2 regions of the Arsenicicoccus sp. UBA7492 genome follow, and region 1 is predicted to be linked to the other one. Evidence: predicted binding sites of a transcription regulator. Region 1 holds the regulator's gene; the other holds the start of a gene.
The links. The regulator LexA, encoded in region 1, represses DNA repair genes until DNA is damaged. The targets are predictions, from matches to a motif close to TCGAACANNTGTTCGA.
Positions count from the first base shown of each region.

Region 2: ruvC (crossover junction endodeoxyribonuclease RuvC) is a predicted target of LexA. The motif match lies at 2,903-2,918, and genes of this name have one in related genera.

Region 1 covers NZ_DLOE01000057.1:36,985-41,393, forward strand. The annotation lists gene B4E97_RS16750 (TetR/AcrR family transcriptional regulator) at 1-351, shown strand, start outside; gene B4E97_RS16755 (LysM peptidoglycan-binding domain-containing protein) at 634-1,029, opposite strand; gene lexA (transcriptional repressor LexA) at 1,286-1,984, shown strand; gene B4E97_RS16765 (alpha/beta hydrolase family protein) at 2,036-3,490, opposite strand; gene B4E97_RS16770 (MarR family winged helix-turn-helix transcriptional regulator) at 3,609-4,064, opposite strand; gene B4E97_RS16775 (crotonase/enoyl-CoA hydratase family protein) at 4,180-4,409, shown strand, end outside.
Region 2 covers NZ_DLOE01000029.1:19,684-24,092, forward strand. The annotation lists gene B4E97_RS08825 (preprotein translocase subunit YajC) at 1-122, opposite strand, end outside; gene ruvB (Holliday junction branch migration DNA helicase RuvB) at 268-1,392, opposite strand; gene ruvA (Holliday junction branch migration protein RuvA) at 1,396-1,998, opposite strand; gene ruvC (crossover junction endodeoxyribonuclease RuvC) at 2,132-2,800, opposite strand; gene B4E97_RS08845 (YebC/PmpR family DNA-binding transcriptional regulator) at 3,300-4,070, opposite strand; gene pdxT (pyridoxal 5'-phosphate synthase glutaminase subunit PdxT) at 4,113-4,409, opposite strand, start outside.

The sequences.
Region 1 (4,409 bases):
CTCAACAGCACCAGGCCACAGCTGGTCCGGCTCTTCGTCACCGTGACCAGCGAGGCGATGGACCCCGACCACCCGGCCCACGCCTGGACTCAGCGGCACTACGCCGAGGCCCGTCAAGCCATCGTGGACGACCTGGCCGAAGGCATCCGCACGGGCACCGTCGCACCCGAGACCCCCACCGAGCAGGTCGCAAGCTCCGCCCTGGCCATGATGGACGGGCTGCAGACGCAGTGGCTCCTGTTGGGCGGATCACTGGACATGGCCGGCGCCTTCGCCACCTACGTGGCCGCACTCCACCAGACGTACGGGTCCGCGCCGACCGCCTCGCCGGACGCCATCACCACCGACTGACCGAGGCGCGAGGCGCGAGGCACGAGGCACGAGGCGCAGAGGTGCGCCGTGGCGTCACCACCCCCTGATGGTGACCGCCACGACGCAAGTCATGGGCCCCGCCCGCCTGCTGCGACAGGCGACCGCGTCCGCCGGACGGCGATGGGCGCCGAGGGTCTTGCAGCGAGCACGTGTGACGTGCCCGGATGCCCTCTGGCGCAGCATCGGTCGGGGCCGTTCGTGAGCGTCAACGTCCCAGCGGACGGATTTGCTCCCGGCGGAAAGGAAGGGAGATCGGCCCGATCAGGACGCCGGCACGACCAGGGTCTGGCCGGTCATGATCTGGTCGTTCTGCAGGTGGTTGGCCTTGACGAGGCGCAGGACGGCGTCGTCCGTGCGGACGCCGGGCATCTCACGGGCCGCGATCTCGGACAGGCTCTGGCCGCCCTCGACGGTCACGACGTGCGCGGCCGTGCCGGCGGGCGCCGCGGTGGCCAGCGACGACCAGGCGGAGAACGCCGCGACGGCGACGAGCACCGCCACGGTGAGGGTCATCGCGAGCCGCCCGCGCCGCGTGAAGCGCAGGCGACGGGGCGCACGGGCCGGGACGGCGTCGCCGGTCGGCACCAGGTGCAGTCGGGGACGGCCGGGCACACGTGCCGGGGCGATGGCGTCGTCCCACGCAACAGCTGCACTCATTGGGTCCTCCTTCTCGACGAGCCGGGGTGGCTCGCTCATCCGTTCGATAGAACGCTTGTACGAAAGTACAGCATCCCCGGGGCTGATGTGAAGACTCGCGTCGAACGAGTGTTTGAAACACGCCTTCGACCCCGGTAGCCTTGGTGGCCACGGGAGACACTCAACCAGGCACCACTGACACACCCCCCGCCCCGGGTGTCTCCACCGCACATCACTGCAGGTCAGGGGCCCTGCCGGCATCGAGGGAGCGAGCACGATGGCCAAGGTCACCAACCTGCCGGAGCGCGACGGCGGGCAGCGTCTCACCGTCCGCCAGCGCAAGATCCTGGAGTTCATCCGCGACACGGTCGAGCGCCGGGGCTACCCGCCGAGCATCCGGGAGATCGGCGACGCCGTGGGCCTCGCCAGCGTCAGCAGCGTCTCGCACCAGCTGCAGACCCTCGAGCGCAAGGGCATGCTGCGCCGCGACCCCAACCGCCCCCGAGCCATCGAGGTCGTCTCCCCGGACTGGGCGCCCGAGGCGTTCCACACCGACGCCGACGACAGCACCGACGTGACGGGCGTGCGCGACCAGCGGCCCCAGGCGTCATACGTGCCGGTCCTCGGTCGGATCGCCGCCGGTGTCCCGATCACGGCGGAGGAGGTCGTCGAGGACGTCTTCCCGCTCCCCCGCCAGGTCGTGGGCGAGGGCCAGCTGTTCCTGCTCAAGGTGGTCGGCGACTCCATGGTCGACGCCGCCATCTGCGACGGCGACTGGGTCGTCGTGCGCCAGCAGCCCGACGCCGACAACGGCGACATCGTCGCCGCGATGATCGACGGCGAGGCCACGGTCAAGACCTTCAAGCGCAAGCTCGGTCACCCGTGGCTGCTCCCGCACAACCCGGCCTTCGAGCCGATCGACGGCAAGCAGGCGACGATCCTCGGCAAGGTCACGGCGGTGCTGCGCTCCGTCTGAGCGCGCAACCGTCGGACCTCGCCGAGGGTGTCGAGGGTCAGACCACCGGCGTCAGCGACGCGGGCCGTAGGGGTCGCGGTCGGCCCGGTCGTTGACGAACGCGCCCGGTCGATAGCTCACGAAGGCTGCGCCGGCCAGGTTCGCAGCCTCGGCGACCCGCTGCAGCGACCGAGGCCTCACGGCGCCGGTCCATCGACCGGTGTCGAGGCGTTCCTGCATCGCCTGCACCGCGGCGACGTTCTCGGCAGGCGTGAACGTGCAGTGCCCCGTGCGCTGCACGTAGGCCTGGCGCAGCAGCGCGCCGGAGCCGGCTCGCTTCACCTTCGTCGCGTACTCGCTCGTGTACTCCACCGGCGCAGCGGGGTCCGCCACCGTGTGCATCGTCAGCACCGGCACGCGCAGCCGTCCGGTCGGGGCCGACGTGCGCTTCAGCCAGGTCACCGCCGCGGGATCGGCCGTCACGTCGGCGTCGCTGGTGATCTGCCGCAGGTCCTGCTTGAGGTCGAGGCCCGCCGAGCGATAGAGCCGGGCCACGTTGCCCGCCTGGTCGCTGCGGCGCAGGAGCCGGGCATAGTCGACCCCCTTGTTCCACCCGCTGTCCCCGCCCGAGACCTCCTGGATGTCGACGCGTCGCGTCATCATCATCGTCAGCGACCCGATCAGGTAGGTGTACTGCGCCTGCTCGATCGCCACGGCGTCACGCGCCTTGGGCGGGGTCGCACCCGTCGCCCACGTCGGCATGTTCATCAGGGATGCGGCGAGCGCGATCCGGGCGCGTCCCTGCGGGGTGGCCTGAGCCGCCTTGACGGCGTCGACCAGCCGCTGGGCGCTGGCCGCCGCCTCCTCCACGGACGCGAACTTCGTGAGCCGCACGTCCTCGCCGGGCAGCAGCAGGGAGGCGACGGCCTGCTGCCCGTCGAGCTGGTAGTTGTTGAGGTTGAGCCCGCCACCGAGCAGTCCGCAGGTGCTGATCGCCGCGTCGACGTCAGCGTCGCGACGCTCCGCCAGCAGGCTGCTCACCAGCCCTCCCATGGACCGGCCGAAGGCCAGCGTGCGACGCGGCTCGCCGATGCGCGCCTTGAACTCGGCGAGCACGCCCAGCTGGTCGTCGACGGCGCTGCCGAGCGCCCATCCGGTCCGGGCGTATGACGACTGCGCCACGGCATACCCGCGTGCCTGCAGGGCCGCCGAGGTGGGGGCGAACCCGGCGTCCACGGTGGGGTTGACCGCGCCGGTGCGGAACCCGTGGCTGAACAGGATGACGTCGCCGTTCCAGCCGGCCGGGACCGCGATGTCCCAGGTGGAGCCGTCGGGCAGGGTGCCCTGCTCGTGACGCGGCTCGGTGGCACGGGGCTCGGTGGCGCGGGGCTCGGTGCTGCGAGGCTGGGTGCTGCGGGGCGACCCGGCGGCGACCGCGGGTGCCACGGGGACGGCCAGGGCGCCGACGGCAGCCAGGGCAGCCGCGACGGTCGTGACTCGGGAGGGGCGGAGGGTGCGCGAGGACATGTCGACTCCTGGGGGGTGGGTCCGCGACGTCAGCGTCGCATGACAGGAATCCTGTATACATGCGTCAGCGCGCGGGCGAAACCCCACTTCCGCCCCGCGGGACGATGGGCGCGGCGGGTCAGTCGCCGTCCATGGGAAGGTCGCTCAGGGCGGCGCGGCACATCTGCAGCGCCTCGGTGAAGCTCTCGCGCTGGTCCGGGTCGAGGTCCTTGACCATGTGCGCCTCGAGCTCGGCCACGGGCTCGGCCTGGCGCCGCAGCAGGGCGCGGCCGTCCTCGGTGAGGCTGATCAGGCGGCGGCGCCGGTTGGTCGGGTCCGGGTCGCGCCGGATGAGACCACGACGCTCGAGCCCTCCCACCAGGTCGGCGGCCGACTGAGCCCGCACGAAGGAGTGGCGGGCGAGGTCGGCGGAGGTCATGCCCTCCCGCCGCTCGAGCACCGTCAGCGCGGTGTACTGCAGTGCCGTGACACCGGACTCACGGACGATCGCGTCCAGGTGCGCGCGCGTGACGAGCTCGAGCTGCTTGACGACGTACAGCAGCGACGGGGCCGGCGAGCGATCACGGTGAGTCACCCCGCCATTCAACCTCATCACGGAGCGCAGAATTCACCGCCGCACCCTTGCGCGCCGCCTGGCCGTCATGTCAGTATCAGGAAACCTGCTATTCAGCGACGAACGGGGAGAGCCCATGAGTTCCGGTGTCGTGCACGACGGTTGCGAGGTCCCAGAGACCCTGTCGCTGCGTCGGGAGGGTGCCGTCGGCATCATCACCCTGAGCCGCCCCGCCAAGCGGAACGCCCTGTCCGACCGCACCATCCTCGGCCTGGAGCGCATCTTCACCAACCTGGCCCCCGAGGTCCGCGCGATCGTGCTGGACGCCGAGGGCGACCACTTCTGCGCCGGCCTGGACCTCGCCGA
Region 2 (4,409 bases), on a different contig from region 1:
CGTCGGCGCGTGGTCCACCAGAGCCACCCCAGCATGAGCAGGGGGAGCAGGAAGATGAGGTAGGACAGAGCCCCTTGGTCGTTCTGCGCCGCAGCGGCGACGAACGGGGTGGCAGAGATCATCGACACGTTCTCTCGATCGGATGGTCTGCCAAGATCGTCGGGCCCTGGGATGACGCAGAGTGAAGACCTTGACACGTGGTGCAACGAGGAGGATTCCTCTCGGCAGTGTACGGGTCGGGTCTGTCCCCACCCAATCACCACGCGCTCAGGAGAACCGGCCCTCCCCGTCGAGGGGGAGCTGCGGAGCCCCGGCTCCGGGGGCGTCCATCGGCGCGGTGAGGCCGAGGTGCTGCCACGCCAGCGCCGTGGCCGCTCGCCCGCGCGGCGTGCGGACCATGAAACCCTCGCGCACGAGATAGGGCTCAGCGACGGTCTCGACCGTGTCCGGCTCCTCCCCCACGGCGACGGCGAGCGTCGACAGGCCCACGGGGCCGCCGCCGAAGCGGGTGCACAGCAGCTCCAGCACCCCGCGGTCCAGCCGGTCCAGCCCCCGCACGTCGACGTCGAAGAGGGCGAGTGCCTCGTGCGCGGCCTCCAGGTCCACCACGCCGCGGCCATGCACCTGCGACCAGTCGCGGACGCGGCGCAGCAGACGGTTGGCGATGCGGGGTGTGCCGCGGGACCGTCCCGCGATCTCGGCGATGCCGTCGTCGAGCGCCTCGACGCCGAGGAGCCGGGCCGAGCGCACGAGGATCGCGGCGAGGTCGTCGGAGGAGTAGAAGTCGAGGTGACCGGTGAACCCGAACCGGTCGCGCAGGGGCGCCGGCAGCAGTCCGGCGCGCGTCGTGGCCCCGACGACGGTGAACGGCGGCAGCTCGAGCGGGATCGCGGTCGCGCCCGGCCCCTTGCCCACGATGACGTCGACCCGGAAGTCCTCCATCGCGAGATAGAGCATCTCCTCCGCCGGGCGGGCCATGCGGTGGATCTCGTCGAGGAAGAGCACCTCGCCCTCAGCCAGGCTGGACAGGATCGCCGCGAGGTCACCGGCGTGCTGGATGGCGGGTCCGCTGGTCACGCGGATCGGCCGCTCCAGCTCGGCCGCGACGATCATCGCCAGCGTCGTCTTGCCGAGCCCGGGCGGACCCGACAGCAGGATGTGGTCCGGCACCGCGTCCCGGCGTCGCGCGGCCTCGAGGACCAGGGACAGCTGGTCGCGCACGCGGGGCTGCCCGGGGAAGTCCACCAGCCGCTTCGGCCGCAGCGCCGCCTCGACCCGCTGCTCGTCGTCGACCCCACGGGCGTCGACGACCCGCGCCGTCGCGTCATAGCTGCCGTCGTCGGCCCGACCGGCGAACTCGTCGTCCGCCCCTCGCTCCCACACCTCGGGCACGGGTCAGCGCCCCAGCTCGCGCAGGGCGGCGCGCAGCATCGCAGAGGTCGAGGCCATGCTGCCCGCGTCGCCGGCTGACGCCACCCGCCCGACGGCGTCCTCGGCCTGCTTGACGCTCCAGCCGAGCCCGACCAGCGCCTCGACGACCTGCGGCTGGGTCCCGCCCGCGGCCGGCGCGGCACCCGCGCCCGGCGTGGCGCCCGGGAGGACGCCGACCTTGTCGCGGAGCTCGAGCACGATGCGCTCGGCGCCCTTCTTGCCGATGCCGGGCACCTTGGTCAGGGTCGCGATGTCACCCGATCCGATGGCCGCGCGCGTGACGTCGGGGGCGTGCACCGACAGCATCGCGAGCGCCAGCCGCGGCCCCACCCCGCTGACGGTCTGCACCTGCTCGAAGAGCGCCCGCTCGTCGTCGTCGCCGAAGCCGTACAACGTCAGCGAGTCCTCCCGCACCACGAGGGTCGTCGACAGGCGGGCCTGCTGCCCCACGCGCAGCCCGGCGGCCGTGGCGGGAGTCGTGTGCACCAGCATGCCGACGCCCCCGACCTCGACCACGACGTGGTCGAGGTGGGCGGTCAGCACCGTGCCGGAGACGGACGCGATCATGAGTTCTCCTGTGGTCCAGTCGTCTTCGTCGTATGCCGCAGCACCGCATCCCGGCTCACCGCAGACCCAGGCGTCGTCGGCATCGTCGCACTCCCGAGGGCCGCGAGGGTCGGTGCCGCCCCGAGGGTAGCCCTCACGACGACGTCCCGCGCCGCACCGCCTGGCGACGGGCCGCCGCCACCGCGGGGTGGGCCGAGCCGCCACCCTGCGCACGATGCTCCGCCACGGCCTGCTGCCAACGGTTGGGGGCGGCCTGCTGCCGGCGCCGCGCGGCATCGAGCGCCTCGGCCGTGCGGTTGTCGGTCACGGCCCCGGCGAGCCGTGACGCCGCCCCGCCCCGCCATACGTGGCAGATGGCGAGGGCCAGGGCGTCGGCGGCGTCCGCGGGGGTGGGCCGCTCGTCCAGGCCCAGGACCCGCATGACCATGCTCGTGACCTGGGCCTTGTCCGCCCGCCCGTTGCCCGTCACCGCGGCCTTGACCTCGGACGGCGTGTGCAGGGCCAGCGGCAGCCCGCGGCGGGCGGCCGCGAGCATCGGGATCGCGCTCGCCTGGGCCGTCCCCATGATCGTGGACACGTCCCCACGGGCGAACATGCGCTCCACCGCGATCGCGTCCGGGTCGTGGTGGTGCAGCCAGTCCTCCAGCTCGGTCTGGATGGTCAGCAGTCGTTGGTGCAGCGGCTCGCTGCTCGGGGTGCGGATCACGCCGACCGCCACCAGCCGCAGGGGACGGCCGGGGACTCCCTCCACCACGCCGACACCGCAGCGGGTGAGACCGGGGTCGACGCCGAGCACCCGCATGTCGTTTCCCTCTCGCCGGACGTGTCGCGCGACAGTGTCCACGTTGCGCACCGACAGTCTCCACCGTGCGCACCGTCAGGCTACGCGGGACACACCGACAGACCGAACACACGTTCGCCAGAGCGCCTCCGCGCGCTCCACGACCATCCCCCGTCTCGCCCACCACCCCCCGTGTCGCCCACCATCCCCCGTCTCGCGCTGCAGCCCCAGACCGACGCCGCACGGCGAGACCGCCACCACAACCCCTGACGGGAACGCTCCAGACGAACGCGAGCGGGGCCGGGCACGACCCTCGTCGTCCCCAGCCCCGCTCGCTCGTGTCCTCGCGCCGTCGTCAGTCCTCTGAACCCTCTGGTCGGACCTCCTCGGCGCTCCGGGCCTCGCTCCTACGTCGCTCGTGTCCTCGCGCTGTCGTCAGTCCTCGAACCCTCTGGTCGGACCTCCGTCGCACTCCCGGCTGCCGCGCTCCTTCGTCGCGGTCAGCAGCCGCTCGCGCTCGTCAGTCCTCTGAGTCCAGCTCGGCCGCGACCTCGTCGCTCACGTCCCCGTTCGTCCAGACGTTCTGCACGTCGTCGCTGTCCTCGAGCGCGTCGACGACCTTGAGCATCTTGCGGGCGCCGTCGGCGTCCAGCTCGACCTTGAGGTTGGGCACGAAGCTCGCTTCGGCCGATTCGTAGTCCAGGCCCGCCTGCTGGATCGCGGTGCGCACGGCCACGAAGTCGCCTGCCTCCGAGATGATCTCGAAGGTCTCGTCGTCGTCGTTGACCTCCTCCGCGCCGGCGTCGAGGACGATCTCCAGGAGGTCGTCCTCGGTCAGCTCGCGGTCCTTCTGCTGCTTGGTGAGCGTCACGACGCCCTTGCGCGAGAAGTTGTAGGCGACCGAGCCCGGGTCGGCGAGGTTGCCGCCGTTGCGGGTCAGCGCCACGCGCACCTCGGTGGCGGCGCGGTTGCGGTTGTCGGTGAGGCACTCGATCAGCACGGCGACACCGTTGGGGGCGTAGCCCTCGTACATGATCGTCTGCCAGTCCGCGCCGCCGGAGTCAGCACCGGAGCCGCGCTTCAGCGCACGGTCGATGTTGTCGTTGGGGACGGAGTTCTTCTTGGCCTTCTGGACCGCGTCGTACAGCGTGGGGTTGCCGGCCGGGTCGGCGCCGCCCTGCCTGCAGGCGACCTCGATGTTCTTGATCAGCTTGGCGAACAGCTTGCCGCGCTTGGCGTCGATCGCCGCCTTCTTGTGCTTGGTGGTGGCCCATTTGGAGTGGCCGCTCATACGTAAGCTCCTCGTGATGTCCGGCGTGGCAACTGGCCCAGTCTACGCGCCACGCACGAGGTCCACGAAGTACTCGTGGACCCGCAGGTCGCCGGTGACCTCGGGGTGGAAGCTCGTGACCAGCAGGTTGTCCTGCCGTGCCATGACGACCTTGCCGGCCGCGGCACCCTCGACCGACCCCGGCACGCTCGCCAGCACCTCGACCCTAGCGCCCACGTCCTCCACCCACGGCGCCCGGATGAACACCGCGCGCAGCGGCTCGGCCACCCCGTCGCGGATCGCCGGCACCGACAGGTCGGCCTCGAACGAGTCCACCTGGCGACCGAACGCGTTGCGCCG